DNA from 2 places in the Sediminicoccus rosea genome. Region 1 is predicted to be linked to the other one. Evidence: riboswitches for the same ligand, from Rfam matches in the RefSeq annotation. Region 1 holds a riboswitch; the other holds the start of a gene.
What was found. A riboswitch is a leader RNA that binds a small molecule or an ion and turns the genes downstream of it on or off. The one in region 1 is predicted to bind cobalamin.
Positions count from the first base shown of each region.

Region 2: another riboswitch for cobalamin. It lies ahead of R9Z33_RS24195 (TonB-dependent receptor plug domain-containing protein); the one in region 1 lies ahead of R9Z33_RS20755 (DUF1289 domain-containing protein).

Region 1 is NZ_CP137852.1:4,305,455-4,312,793, reverse strand. It holds gene R9Z33_RS20770 (ABC transporter ATP-binding protein) at 1-238, opposite strand, end outside; gene R9Z33_RS20765 (Bug family tripartite tricarboxylate transporter substrate binding protein) at 377-1,333, shown strand; gene metE (5-methyltetrahydropteroyltriglutamate--homocysteine S-methyltransferase) at 1,345-3,648, opposite strand; gene R9Z33_RS20755 (DUF1289 domain-containing protein) at 3,757-3,969, opposite strand; cobalamin riboswitch at 4,107-4,338, opposite strand; gene R9Z33_RS24800 (DUF1289 domain-containing protein) at 4,301-4,600, opposite strand; gene R9Z33_RS20750 (dihydroorotase) at 4,707-6,023, shown strand; gene R9Z33_RS20745 (hypothetical protein) at 6,029-6,634, opposite strand; gene R9Z33_RS20740 (glutamine amidotransferase-related protein) at 6,732-7,339, shown strand, end outside.
Region 2 is NZ_CP137852.1:5,022,363-5,029,701, reverse strand. It holds gene R9Z33_RS24215 (AbrB family transcriptional regulator) at 1-922, shown strand, start outside; gene R9Z33_RS24210 (CaiB/BaiF CoA transferase family protein) at 945-2,156, shown strand; gene R9Z33_RS24205 (enoyl-CoA hydratase) at 2,162-2,956, shown strand; gene R9Z33_RS24200 (exopolysaccharide biosynthesis protein) at 3,091-3,729, shown strand; cobalamin riboswitch at 3,739-3,947, shown strand; gene R9Z33_RS24195 (TonB-dependent receptor plug domain-containing protein) at 4,070-6,049, shown strand; gene R9Z33_RS24190 (primosomal protein N') at 6,059-7,339, opposite strand, start outside.

The DNA of each region.
Region 1 (7,339 bases):
GCGCCAGCGCCGCGAAGCGATCGGTCGCCATGTCATGCCCCAGCGCGATGATGCGGCCGGAGGTCGGCACCAGCAGCCCCAGCAGCATGGCGATGGTGGTGGTCTTGCCCGCGCCATTGCCGCCGAGCAGCCCCATCGTCGCCCCGCGCGCGAGCGTGAAGTCGAGCCCGTCCACCGCCGGGGGACGGTCAGGCGCATAGGTTTTCAGGAGCTTCTCGACAATCAGGGCTTGGGTCACCTCCCGCATATGCGGCCCTGCGCGCCGGGCGTCATCCCCTGTCGGCATGGATTTCATTGACAGCGCGCCCCGCCGCCGGGGAGGCTTCCCGCGCGGACCATCGCCCCAGGCAGGGCGGCGGCCAGGGAGAGACACGCCATGCATCGCCGCAGCCTCCTCGCGGGCGCCAGCCTTGCCATTCCCGCGCTCCATGCCCAGGCCCAGGGCGCCTGGCCCAGCCGTGAGATCCAGCTCGTCACCGGCTTCGGTCCGGGCGGCGGCACGGATGTGGTGGCGCGCTCCATCGCGGCGCATATGGAACGCACGCTCGGCGTCAGCGTCATCGTGCGCAATACGCCGGGCGCGGGCGGCACGCTCGGCCCCGCGCGCATCGCGGCCTCGCGGCCCGATGGCTATACCTTCGGCCTCGTCGGCCTCTCCGCGCTGGTGGTGGCGCCGCTGACGATGGAAGTGCCCTACCGGCCCTTCGAGAGCTTCGACATCCTGGGCACCACCTCCGAATTGCGGATCGGCTTCCCGGTCGGCCCCTCCATGCCGAATGTCCGCAGCATCGCGGATTTCGTGGCCGAGGCACGGCGCCGGCCGGTCACCTTCGCCAGCACCAATCCGGGCTCGGCCGTCGCGATGTTTGAGTTCCAGCGCCTCGCGCGGTTCGAGATGAACTACATCCAGTTCGGCAGCATCACCGATGCGGCGGCGCAGGTGGCCGGCGGCCATATCGACACCTACACCGGCACGCCGGAGATGATCGGCCTGGTGCGTGCCGGCAATCTCCGCATGCTGGCGAGTGCGAGCGTGGATCGCTGGCCCGAATTCCCCGATGTGCCGACGCTGATCGAGCAGGGCTTCGAGACGGCGACGCGCCAGCCCATCATCTGGGCCGGCCCGGTGGGCATGCCGCCTGCGATCCGCGAGCGGCTGGCCGGCGCACTGCTCGCCGCCGCGCGCGACCCCGAGGTGCAGGCGCGGCAGAACGGGGCCAGCATCGCGACCCGCGTGCTGGATGGCGCGGCGACCTCCGCGCTCATCCAGCAGGTGCGACCCGGCGTGGAGGCGGCGATCCGCGGCTCGGGCGTCGCCCGCCGCGCCGGGTAGGGCGCGCGGCGTCAGCCGCGCAGCGTGCGCGCGGCTTCCACCATGCGTTGCAGGGCCGGGCGCACCTCTTCCCATCTGCGGGTCTTCAGCCCGCAATCGGGATTGACCCAGATCCGCTCCGCCGGGACCCGCTGCGCCGCGATCCGCAGCAGGCGTTCCATCTCCGCCGCCTCGGGCACGCGCGGCGCGTGGATGTCATAGACGCCCGGCCCGATCTCGTTCGGATAGGCGAAGTCCACGAAGGCGGCGAGCAGCTCCATCCGGCTGCGCGCCGTCTCGATCGAGATCACGTCGGCATCCATCTGGGCGATGCGGTCCATGATGTCGTTGAACTCGGAGTAGCACATGTGGGTGTGGATCTGCGTCTCCGGCCGCACGCCGCTGGCCGAGATGCGGAAGCAATGCACCGCATCGGTCAGGTAGGCGTCCCATTCGTCGCGCCTGAGCGGCAGGCCCTCGCGGAAGGCAGGCTCGTCGATCTGCACGATGGGGATGCCCGCCGCCTCCAGGTCGGTCACCTCGTCGCGGATCGCGTAGGCGAGCTGCCGCCGTACCGCCGCGCGCGGAATATCGTCGCGCACGAAGGACCATTGCAGCATGGTCACCGGGCCGGTGAGCATGCCCTTCATCGGCCGTTCTGTCAGCGCCTGCGCGCGGCGCGCCCATTCCACCGTCATCGGCCCGGGGCGCGAGACATCGCCGAAGATCACCGGCGGCTTCACGCAGCGCGAGCCATAGCTCTGCACCCAGCCACTCTTCGTCACCGCGAAGCCGGTGAGGAAGTCGGCGAAGTGCTCGACCATGTCGTTGCGCTCGAACTCGCCATGCACCAGCACATCGAGGCCGATCTCCTCCTGCCAGCGGATCGCCTCCGCCATGCGTTCGGTGAGGAAGGCGTGATAGGCCGCTTCCGTCACCTCGCCGCGCTTGCGGGCGGCGCGGGCGGCGCGGATCTCGGCGGTCTGCGGGAAGCTGCCGATGGTGGTGGTGGGGAAGCCCGGCAGCCTGAGCCGCGTCTGCTGCGCCATGCGCCGCTCGGCGAAGGGCACGCGCGCCGCATCCTCGGCGCGGCCGGCGGCGAGGCGCTCGGCCACGGCCGGATCATGCAGCCGGGGTGAGCGGCGCCGCGCCTCCTGCCGGGCATCGCTCGCCGCCAGTTCGGCCGCGATGGCGCCCCGCCCGGCGGTGAGGCCGCGCGCGAGGATCGCCACCTCCTCCAGCTTCTGCCGGGCGAAGGCCATCCAGCCGCGCAGCTCAGGATCGAGCCCGGTCTCGCCCGCCAGATCCACCGGGCTGTGCAGCAACGAGCAGGAGGGCGCCACCTGCAACAGCTCGAAGCGCCGTGCGGCCGCCGCCGCCCGCACCTGCTGGAAGGCGCGGGAGAGATCGGTCGCCCAGACATTGCGGCCATCCACCACGCCGAGCGAGAGCATCATGCGCGGCGGCGCTTGGCGCAGGGCCAGGTCGAGCATGCGCGGCGCGCGCACCAGGTCGAGATGCAGCCCCGCCACCGGCAGGCCGAGCGCCGTCTCCAGATTTTCGCGCAGATCGCCGAAATAGGCGGCGAGCATGAGCGAGAGTCGTGGCGCCGCGCCGGCCAGCACCAGATAGGCGGCGCGGAGCGCGGTGCGCGCGGCGGGCTGCAGGTCGAGCGAGAGGCAGGGCTCATCCATCTGCACCTCGCGTGCGCCGGCGGCGGCCAGCCGGCGCAGCGTCTCGGCATACAGCGGAAGCAGGCCGGGCAGCAGCGCCAGCGGATCCCCCGCGCCACCGGCCATCTTGCCGAGGAGCAGGAAGGAGACGGGGCCGAGCAGCACGGGCCGCGTCGGATAGCCCAGCGCCTTGGCCTCCTCGAAGGCGTCCACGGCGGGGAAGCCCGTCGCGATGAAGGCCTGGTCCGGGCGGAAGACGGGGACCAGGTAGTGGTAGTTCGTGTCGAACCACTTGGTCATCTCCAGCGCGGGCGCGCCCGGGGCGATGCCGGCCGCGCGCTCGCCGGCCGTGCCGCGCGCGCCGCGCGCCAGGGCGAAGCGCGTGGCGAGCGAGACGGGCTCGCCCGGCCGCCAGCCATAGCCCTCCGGAATCACGCCGAAGGCGCAGGCGTGGTCGAGCACGTGGTCATAGAGGGCGAAGTCGTTGCTGGGCGGCACGGCGATGCCGACGGCCCGCTGCAGGGCCCAGTGGCGCGCGCGCAGCTCGGCGGCGGTGGCGAGCAGCGCGGCCTCATCGGCCTGGCCTGACCAATGGGCCTCCAGCGCGGTCTTGAGTTCGCGCCGCAGACCCATGCGCGGGAAACCGAGATTATAGGCGGTCATGTGATGTCATCCCTGAGACGAAGTCCGGGCGCGGTTCGGCCTTCGCCACCCGCCCCGTTCAGGGACGGAGGGCGTGACGCCGGATCGTGCCCCCGCATGGGGGCCGGTTCAGCGCGCCGGTGTTGGCGGAAGGTGGCGAAGCGCCAGCCGGTCCCGCGCCGCATCGCAGATCGCCCGGCGTTCCGCGGCCGAGGCGCGCATCCAGCGGGTGATCTCGTCGCGGCTGCGGCCGCAGCCGAGGCAGATATCCGCCGCATCCAGCGCGCAGATCTGCACGCAGGGCGAGGCGGGCGCCTCGGCCTGGCCGGGGAGGGCCGGCATGGCGGTCAGCCCGGCCAGCGGCCGGAGCAAGTCAACCGCGTTGGGCCGGGTCTCGGGATGGGTGAGGCGAAGGCAAGTCGGGCGCGGCGAAGGCGCATGGTCGTGTCTCCTGACCGGCGGCACCCCGCGCCGGGATTGGGTGGGTCAATGCGCTGGCAGGTCTCCTGGCTCACGGGTCACGGCCGGCCCTGCCGCCTTCCCAGGGAGTGATCCCCAGTGGCGCGCCCCGGTGGGGGCGAAGCAGGGTCAGCTCACCGCTGACAGTTGCGGGGGCAGCCGCCGACTTGGCCTGGCCTCCCTGGCGGGGAGGGGGCCGCACGGCGTTCCCTTTTCACCGGCTCGCGCCGGACCAACACGATATCAACATATCCTTATGTGAGGCCGAGTCAAGCGCAACATCACGCTCTGCCGCCCGCGCCGCCAGCCGCGCGGCGCAGAGTTCCAGGATCCCCTGCTTCTCCCGCGCCCCGGCCGCCGGCCAGCGGGCGATCTCCGCCCCCGTGCGGCCGCAGCCGGCGCAGACATGCGCCTCCAGGCGGCAGAGCTGACGGCAGGGGGAGGGTGGGGCATCGCGCACGGGGCAACTCCTGGGGAACCACCCGGCGGCTGCGGCCTTCTGGCCGCTTGCCATGATCCTTTCCCAACCCGGTGCCCCGCGTCCAGCACCCGTCTTGCGCGCCCGTCTTGCACATGTGGCCGGACGCGTCAGATTGGCGCCTCCTTCGACGGAGACTTCCATGCCCCATTACGATCTCATCCTGCGCGGCGGCCAGGCCGTCCTTCCCTGGGGCATCGAGCCGCTCGACATCGGCGTGCGCGATGGCCGCATCGCCGCCATGGGCAGCCTGCGCGGCGCCGAGGCGACGCAGGAGGTGGATTGCCGCCACCTGCATGTGCTCCCCGGCCTGATCGACGCGCATGTGCATCTGCGCGAGCCGGGCGACGCCGCGGTCGAGACCATCGCGACCGGCACGAAGGCCGCGGTGCTGGGCGGCCTCGCCGCCGTCTTCGACATGCCCAACACCGCGCCCTCCATCACCGACAGCGCGCAGCTCGCCTGGAAGCGCAAGTATGTGGGCGAGGTCGCCTATTGCGACGTCGGCCTCTATGTCGGCGCGTCGAAGAAGAACATCGCCGATCTCGCGGCGCTGGAAGCCGAGGAGAATGTCTGCGCGGTGAAGGTCTTCGCCGGCTCCTCCACGGGCGATCTGCTGATCGAGGATGATGCGAGCCTGGAAGCGGTCATGCGCTCCGGCCGCCGCCGCATCTGCTACCACTCGGAGGATGAGTACCGGCTGCAGGCGCGCAAGCCCAACTACACCTCCGGCATGCCGCACCGGAAGCACATGGAGTGGCGCGACGTGGAATGCGCCATGCTGGGCACCAAGCGCCTCATGGCCATTGCGCGCAAGACCGGCCGCCCCGCGCATATCCTGCATGTGAGCACCGCCGAGGAGCTCGCCTACCTCGCCGACTACAAGGACATCTGCTCGGTCGAGGTGCTGATGAACCACCTGACCCAGACGGACGAGGCCTATGACCGGCTGGGCGGCTATGCCGTGATGAACCCGCCCATCCGCGACCAGCGCCACCTCGAGGCCGCGTGGGCGGCGGTGCGCAACGGCACGGTGGATGTGGTGGGCAGCGACCACGCGCCGCATTCGCGCGCGGCCAAGGAACGCCCCTGGCCTGACACGGCGGCGGGGCTGACCGGCATCCAGACCATCGTGCCGGTGATGCTCGACCATGTCAGCGCCGGGCGCCTCAGCCTGATGCGGCTTGTGGACCTGATGTGCGCCGGCCCTGCGCGGATCTATGGCGCGGTGAACAAGGGGCGGCTTGCCGTGGGCTATGACGCCGACTTCACGCTGGTGGACATGGCGAAGTCGCGCGAGATCACCAATGACTGGATCGCCAGCCCCTGCGGCTGGACGCCCTTTGACGGCTATCGCTGCCAGGGATGGCCGGTGGGCACCATCATCCGCGGGCATATCGCGATGCGCGAGGATGAGGTGCAGGGCGGCCCGATTGGCCGCCCCGTCAACTTCCGCTAGGCGCTTCAGCGGGTCGGTGCGGTTCCGCCCGGCGTCGCGCCGGAAGGCGCGCCGGGGATGACCGCGCCGGAAGGCGCGCCGGGGATGGCCGCGCCGGAAGGCGCGCCGGGGATGACCGCGCCGGAAGGCGCGCCGGGGATGACCGCGCCGGAAGGCGCGCCGGGGATGACCGCGCCGGAAGGCGCGCCGGGGATGACCGCGCCGGAAGGCGCGCCCGGCGCCGCTGCGCCGGGTGTCTTCGCGCCCGAGGGCGCGCCCGGTGCCGCGCCCATGCCGGGCGCCTGCCCCGCGACGGAGCCGGGCGGCATGGCGGTCCCCGGACGCCCCGCGCCCATCCCCATGGCATCCCGCGCGCGATCGCCGGGCGCGAGGCCGCTCTGCGCCGGCGCGCCCGGCATCCGGGCCTCGCCCTGCGGCGGCATGCCGGGGGAGGGCGCGATGGGCACCGTGCCCGACGCGGCCCCCGCCGGGCCGCTGCGCGGCGGGACCGTCCCCTGCACCGTGCCGGACGGCGTATTGGTGCCCGGCGCGGGCGTGGTTGGGGCGGGCTGCGCCTGCGCCAGTCCGAACGAGGCGAAAAGGCCGGCGACGGCGAGATGGGAAAGCTTCATGGCGTCCTCCTTCTGGTTCACGTGAAGATGCGAACCGCCCAGACCCGCCCGGGTTGCCGCGATGGACAGGCCCCCGCTCCGCTGGTTTCTTGCGGGCATGCGAATCGGCATCCTGCAATGCGGGGAAATCCCCGAGGGCCTGATCCCCGCCCATGGCGGGATGGCCGACATGATGCGCCGCCTCCTGCCGCCAGGCCGCGACGCGACCGTGCATGACGTGACCAGGGCCCTGCCGGAGAGCCCGACTGATTGTGACGCCTGGCTGATCTCCGGTTCCGCCGCGGGCGTCTATGACGACCTGCCCTGGATCGCGCCGCTCAAGCACTTCCTCGTTTCCGCGCGCGGAAAGGCGAAGCTGGTGGGCATCTGCTTCGGTCACCAGGTGATGGCGGAGGCCTTCGGCGGGCGCGTGGTGAAGTCGGAGAAGGGCTGGGGCATTGGCCTGCACCGCTACGAGGTCACCGCCGCTGCGGCGTGGATGCACAGGGCGGGCCCGCCCGGGATTCAGGGGGCGGGCCCGCCCGGGATTCAGGGGGCGGGCCCGCCCGGGATGTCGGATGCCGCGCCGGTCCGCATCGCCGCCTCCCACCAGGACCAGGTGGTGCAGGCGCCGCCGGGCGCGCGCACCTGCCTCGCCAGCGGCTTCACGCCCTTCGCCGGCCTCGACTATGGCGACGCCATCTCCTTCCAGTGCCACCCCGAATT
Region 2 (7,339 bases), 720 kb from region 1:
CTTGGCGCCGGCCGTGCATCCCGCAGCCCGCCCGGCGGCGCTGATCGTGATCGGCCTCGCCTTCGGGCAGACCTTCTCGGGCCCCGTGCTGGCCGCGCTGCTGGGCGCAGCGCCGGCCATCCTGATCGCGGGCTTCCTCTCCATCTTCGCCGGCATCGCCACCATGCCGATCTTCACGCGGATGGCGGGGACGGATGCGCGCACCGCCTATTTCGCGACGATACCGGGCGGCGTCATCGTCATGGCGGTGCTGGCCCAGCGCGAGGGCGCGCCGCTTGCCCCCGTCACGCTGGCGCAGACGCTGCGCGTGCTGGTGGTGGTGCTGGTCATGCCGCCCCTGCTTTCGGCCATCGCGCCGCATGGCGACTACAGCGCCTTCGTCGCGCCGCGCCTCGCCTTCGACGGCTGGGGCCTTGCGGGGATGCTGGCGGTGGGTTCAGTGGCGGCGCTGCTGCTGCGGCGCACCGGCATCGCCAATCCCTGGATGATCGGGCCGTGCTTCCTCGCCATCACGGCGGCCGCCTTTGGGCAACTCCCTTCCGCCGTGCCTGGCGTGCTGATCGATGCGGCGCAGGTGGGGATGGGGGCGGGGCTCGGCCAGAAGATGACGAAGGACTTCCTGCTCGGTGCGCGGCGGCTGATGCGCGCGGCGCTGGTCTCCTCGCTGCTGCTCTGCCTGTTCTGCACGGTGTTCGGCGCGGGGCTGGCCTGGGCGATGGGGCTGCCGCCCTCCGCCGTCATGCTCGGCATGGCGCCCGGCGGCATGCCGGAAATGGGCGTGACGGCGAAGGCGCTGGGCGTGGCGGTGCCGCTGGTGCTGGCCTTCCACCTGACGCGCACGCTGCTGTGCAATTTCCTGCTGGGCCCGATCTATCGCGGGCTTGTCGCCCTTGGCCTGTTCAGGCCACACGGCAGCGCGTAGTTTGCCCGCGGGAGAAACATCCATGCCTGACGACAGCGCCGCCGCCGCGAAAGCCGCGACCACCCTGCCCCTGAACGGGCTGCGCGTGCTCGACCTCACCTTGGCCCGTGCCGGGCCCACCTGCGTGCGGCATCTGGCCGATTGGGGCGCCGACATCATCCGCATCGAGCCGCCGGGCAATAATGACGGTTTCGGCGGCGCGCGGGACGGCTTCGATTCCGTGAACCTGCACCGCAACAAGCGCGGCCTCGCCATCGACCTCAAGAGCCCCGAGGGCCATGCGGCCTTCCTGCGCCTCGCCGCCACCGCGGATGTCGTGGTCGAGAACATGCGCATGCAGGTGAAGCACCGGCTGAAGATCGACTACGAGACGCTGTCGAAGATCAACCCGCGCCTCGTCTACGCGAGCATCTCGGGCTTCGGGCAGACCGGGCCCTATTCCACGCGCGGCGGCGTGGACCAGATCGCGCAGGGCTTGGGCGGCCTCATGTCCATCACCGGTGAGCCGGGGCGCGGGCCGATGCGCGTCGGCATCCCCATCGATGACCTGACGGCGGGCAACCTGCTGGCGATGGGCGTGATGATGGCGCTCTACGAGCGCGAGAAGACCGGCAAGGGCCGCTGGGTCCATACCTCGTTGCTGGAGGCGCAGGTCTTCATGCTCGACTTCCAGGCCACGCGCTGGCTGCAGAAGGGCGAGATCGCGGGCCAGGCGGGCAATGACCACCCGGTGAACACGCCGATGGGCGTCTTCCCGAGCGCCGACAAGCCGATCAACATCGCCGCCTCCTCGCCCAAGCTCTGGGCCGTCTTCTGCAAGGCGGCGGGGCGTGAGGACTGGCTCGCCAAGCCCGAATGGCAGACGGCGGAGGGCCGCACGGCCGACCGCGCCGCGCTGAACGCCGCGGTCAGCGAGGTAACGCGCCAGAAGCCCAGCGCCTACTGGATCGAGCTGCTGGAGGAGGTCGGCATCCCCTGCGGGCCGATCAACAACATCCGCGAGGTCTTCGAGGACCCGCAGGTGCAGCACCTGGGCATGGTGTGGGACGTGCCGCATGCCAAGCTCGGCAAGGCCGGCGTGGTGCGCACGCCGATCAACATCGAAGGGCACACCCCCGGGATCCGCCGTGGCGTGCCGGCGCTCGGCGAGCATGCCGACGAGATCCTGGCGGAAGCCGGGCTGACCACCGAGGAGATCGCCGCATTGCGCGCGAAGAAGGTTTTGGGAGAGTGAGTGAGATGCAGTTCGCTGATGGCAAGATCCTGGCCCGCATCGAGGCCGGCGTAGGAACGATCGTCTTCAACCAGCCCGAGAAGCGCAACGCGATGAGCATCGCGATGTGGGACGGCATGGCCGAGGCGCTCGACATCTTCGAGGCCGATGCCGCCGTGCGCTGCGTCGTGCTCGAAGGCGCGGGCGGCAAGGCCTTCGTCTCGGGCGCCGATATCAGCCAGTTCGAGAAGAACCGCTCGGACGCCGATGCGCAGCGGCAGTACAATGCCAAGACGAGCCATGGGCGTGAGCGGCTGGCGAATTTCGACAAGCCGGTGATCGCCAAGATCCAGGGCTTCTGCATGGGCGGCGGCCTTGGCATCGCCATGTCCTGCGACATGCGGATCGCGGGCACGGGCAGCGAGTTCGGCATCCCCGCCGCCAAGCTCGGCATCGCCTATGGCTTCGACATGGTGACCAACCTGGTCAACCTGGTGGGCCCGGCCCATGCCCATTTCATCCTGATGACCGGCGGCCGGCTGGATGCGGCCGAGGCCGAGCGCATGGGCCTCATCAACAAGCTGCACCCTGCGGAATCGCTGGATGCCGAGGTCGCGAAGATCACCGCCACCATCGCGGTGAACGCGCCGCTCTCGCTGCGCGCCAACAAGCGCACGGTGCGCGCCGTGCTGGCGGACCCGGCGGATCGCGACATGGCCGCCATCGCCGCCAACCAGGATGCCTGCTTCGACAGCGCCGACTACCGCGAAGGCCGGCGCGCCTTCATGGAGAAGCGCAAGCCGGTCTTCACCGGGGCCTGATCGCCTCAAAAAGGGCGGCTTCGTCCAGCGGGATGAGGTCGCCCACGAAATTTTCACTGGTCTCCGCGCAATATCTCGTTAAGTTCCCGTTCATCTGCGGACCCCGCGGAGGGGAAAGTCACAAGGACAGCGTTTTGGACGGCACGGCGCAACCTGCACCTGATCAGCATGATGAGCATCTCGCGCCGATTTCGCGGATCGTCACGGAGGTCGCGGCCCAGTTTCCCGGGGCGCGCATCACGCTCGGCGAAATGGCCGAGGCCTTCGGCGACCGCGCCTTCGGCCTCTTGATCCTGCTGCTCTGCCTGCCCTCGCTGCTGCCGGGCATGGCCTCCGTCTTCGGCATTCCGATGCTGATCCTGGGCGTGCAGATGGGCATGGGCCGGCGCGTGCCGAAGCTGCCGCGCTTCATCGCGCGCCAGTCCATCAAGCGGGAGGACCTGCTGCGCCTCTCCGGCGCTTCCAGCTCCTCCTGGATCAAGCGCGTCGAGCAATATGTGAAGCCGCGCCCCGGCTTCTTCACCAGCCCCTTCGGCGACAGGATCGTGGGCTGGCTCACGGTCTATTCCGCCGTGATGCTCATCCTGCCCGGCCCGGGCACCAATGGCCCGCCCGCCTTCGGCACCATCATCATGGCGCTGGGCGTGGTCGAGGCGGATAATCGCGTCATCGGCATCGGCGCGCTGGTCACGCTGCTGGGCTGCCTTTTCGCCACCTTCGTGATCGGCGCCCTGGTCTGGGTGGGCATCCAGGCCCTTGGCTGGATCGTCTGAGGCGGTCTAGACTCCGTGCCATGTGAAGGTGACCCGATGAGGGTTGAAACGGGAACGCGTGACGCGCCGGTCTCCATGCCGGTCAATCCGCGGCTGCCCCCGCAACTGTAGGCGGTGAGCCCCGGTCCAGATGCCATTGCTTCCCTGCCGGGGGGTGAGAAGGCGGACCAGGGCGGTGACCCGCGAGCCAGGAGACCGGCCTTCGCAGAGTTGTTCTCGCGCGTGCCGGGCGGGGTGCACCGGTGCCACGGACCTGTTCCGTTTGCGAGCTCGACGCCAGCCGTCGGGCGGGGCGCATGTCCTGTCCGGCATGTCGTCACGCGCAACACGGGGGATTCCCATGCGCCGTATCCTGCTCACCACCGCCGCCATCCTGGCGTCGGCAACGCCTGGCCTTGCCCAGAATTCCCCGCCCCGCTCCTCGCCCGAGCAGGATCTGATCGCGGTGCCGGACACCATCGTCACCGCCACCGGCGTTCCCACGCCGCTGGCCCGCGTGCCCGCCTCCATCACGGTGATCGACCGCAGGGCGATCGAGGAGAACGGCTTCGCCAACCTGGCCGAGGCGCTGGCCACCGTGCCGGGCCTGCGCGTCGCGCAGTCGGGCGGGCCGGGGCAGCAGGCCAGCGTCTTCATCCGCGGCAATTCCAGCCGCTCCACCCTCGTCCTCATGGACGGCGTGCCGGTGAACGACCCCTCCGACGCGAATGGCGCCTTCAACTTCGGCAATGAGACGCTCTTCGACATCGAGCGCATCGAGGTGCTGCGCGGCCCCGCCTCCTCGCTCTACGGCAGTGCCGCGGTGGGCGGCGTGATCAACCTGGTCACCCGCCGCGCCCCGGCGGATCGCCAGGTGATGCCCTATGGCGAGGTGGCCTATGGCTCGAGCAGCACGCTGCGGCTCGGTGGCGGCATCGCCGGCACCGTGGGCCAGTTCGACTATCTCGCGAGCCTGAACAACATCTCCACCCGGGCGTCGAACGCCACCGCCTCGCGCTTCTGGCGCACGCTGGGCGAGACGGATGGCTTCAACAGCACCAATGCCACGGCGCGGCTGGGCTACACCTTCATGCCGGGCACCCGCGTCGAGGGCCAGCTGCGCTGGCGGGAGAACCGCAGCGGCATCGACAGCGTGCCGCGCGACGACCCGAACTACACGGGCGATGACCGCCGCTGGGTGGGCCAGATCCGCGGCGAATCCAACCTCTTCGACGGGCGGCTCACCACTGGCCTGCGCCTCGCCGTCACGCAGGACCGGCGCACCTACTCCAACCTGCCGGACATCCTCAGCAGCGCCACGACGCAGGATTACTATCGCGGCACGCGGCAGAGCGTGGACTGGGGCAATGTCGTGCGCCTGCCCGGCTTCGGTCCCGCGACCGATGGCGCCATCACCTTCGGCGTGAACTACGCGCATGAGGATGTGACGAGCTTCGCCGGCAACGTGCCCTTCCGTTCCGTCACCAATGCGCAGCAGGACAGCACGGCCGGGCATGTCGCCATGCAGTACCGCTTCTGGAATGCCCTCGATGTCACGGGCGGCGTTCGCTACGACAACGTCTCCGACTACACGGGCTATACGAGCTGGCGCGTGGGCGCGGTGCTGGCGGTGCCCGAGACCAGCGTGCGCATCCGTGCCTCGGGCGGCACCGCCTTCAACGCGCCGTCGCTGAACCAGCGCTTCGGCGTCATCGGCAATACCTTCCGCGGCAACCCGAACCTGCAGCCGGAAACGAGCATCGGCTACGAATTCGGCGCGGAGATGGATTTCGCGGCGTTCAACCAGGCGCGCTTCTCGACGGTGGGCTTCACCTTCTTCCAGCAGCGCGTGACGAACCTGATCAACTTCAATGCGGGCTTCAACACGCTGGTGAACGTGGCGAGCGCCAACATCAAGGGCGTGGAGCTGAACTGGGCACTGCGCCCGGCCCCCTGGCTGACCACCGACGTATCCTGGACCATCACCGATGCAACGGACGGCCAGACCGGCCAGCCCCTGCCGCGCCGGCCGGAGAGCATCGTCACCGTCTCCGCGCGGGTGGAGCCCTTGCCGGGCCTCGTCATCACGCCGCAGGTGCTGTTCACCGGCCGCTCGCCCGAGGGGCCCTTCGCCACCTACCTGGACTCCGGGGCGAGCGTGAACGCGATGCGCTACAACAAGTCCGGCACGCTGTTCAATCTGACGGCGACCTATCCGGTGTTGCCGCAGGTGAATGTCTATCTGGAGGGCCGCAACCTGACGGACAGCAAGTGGGAGCCGGTGAACGGCTTCCAGACGCCGGGGCGCAGCGTGATCATCGGATCGCGGTTTGTGTTTTGAGGGTTTGACCTAAAGAAACCCAACCGGGTCCACATCCACCTGGACCCGGACTTCGCGCGGGAGCTGAACCCGCGCGAGCCAATCCACCAGCACCGGCTGCACCTTCACGCCGCGCGCCGCCTTCAGCAGCAGGCGGTGGCGGTAGCGGCCGCGCAACAGCGCGAGCGGCGCGGGTGCGGGGCCCAGCACCTGCAAGCCATCGCCCACCGGCGCCGCCAGGCCCAATTCGCGCGCGCCACGCTCCGCTGCGCGCGCATCCTCCGAGCTGATGATGAGTGCGGCGAGCCGCCCATAAGGCGGCCAATGGCCGGGCTCGCGCTGCGCCGCCTCGGCCTTCAGGAAGCCCGGGAAGTCATCGCGGATCAGCGCTTGCATCACCGGATGCTCGGGCGAGAAGCTCTGCAGCATGACGCGCCCGGGCTTGTCCTCGCGCCCGGCACGCCCCGCCACCTGGTGCAGCAGCTGCATGGTGCGCTCGCCCGCACGCAGGTCGCCGCCGCCCAGGCCGAGATCGGCATCCACCACGCCGACCAGCGTGAGATGTGGGAAGTGCCATCCCTTGGCGACGATCTGCGTGCCGATGATGAGGTCCACCTCGCGATCCTCGATCTGCCGCGCGGCCTCGGCGGCGGCGGCGGGGCCGGGGATGGTATCGCTCGCCATCACCAGGCGTCGCGCTTCGGGGAAGAGCTCGGCCACCTCCTCCTGGATGCGCTCCACGCCGGGGCCGATGGGCACCAGCGAATGTTCCGCGCCGCATTCGGGGCAGGCGGCGGGTGTCGGCGCCGTATGGCCGCAATGGTGGCAGAGCAGGCGGCGCTGCGCGCGGTGCTCGACCAGCCAGGCGGTGCAGTTCGGGCATTGCATGCGGTGCCCGCAGGCGCGGCAGAGCGTCAGCGGCGCATAGCCGCGCCGGTTCAGGAAGAGCATCGCCTGCTCGCCCCGCGCCAGCGTCTCCGTCACCGCCGCCACCAGGGGTGGCGAGAGGAAGCGCCCGCGTTCGGGCGGGTGCTGGCGCAGGTCCACCGCGCTGACCTCGGCCATGGCCGCGCCGCCATGGCGCACCGGCAAGCCCAGCCGCCGGTAGCGCCCGGCCTCGGCATTGGCCACGCTCTCCAGGCTCGGCGTAGCGCTGACCAGCACGCAGGTGGCGGCTTCCAGCCGGGCGCGCACCACGGCCATGTCGCGCGCGTGGTAGATCACGCCCTCTTCCTGCTTGAAGGCGGTCTCGTGCTCCTCATCCACCACGATCAGGCCGAGATCGGGGAAGGGCAGGAACAGCGCCGAGCG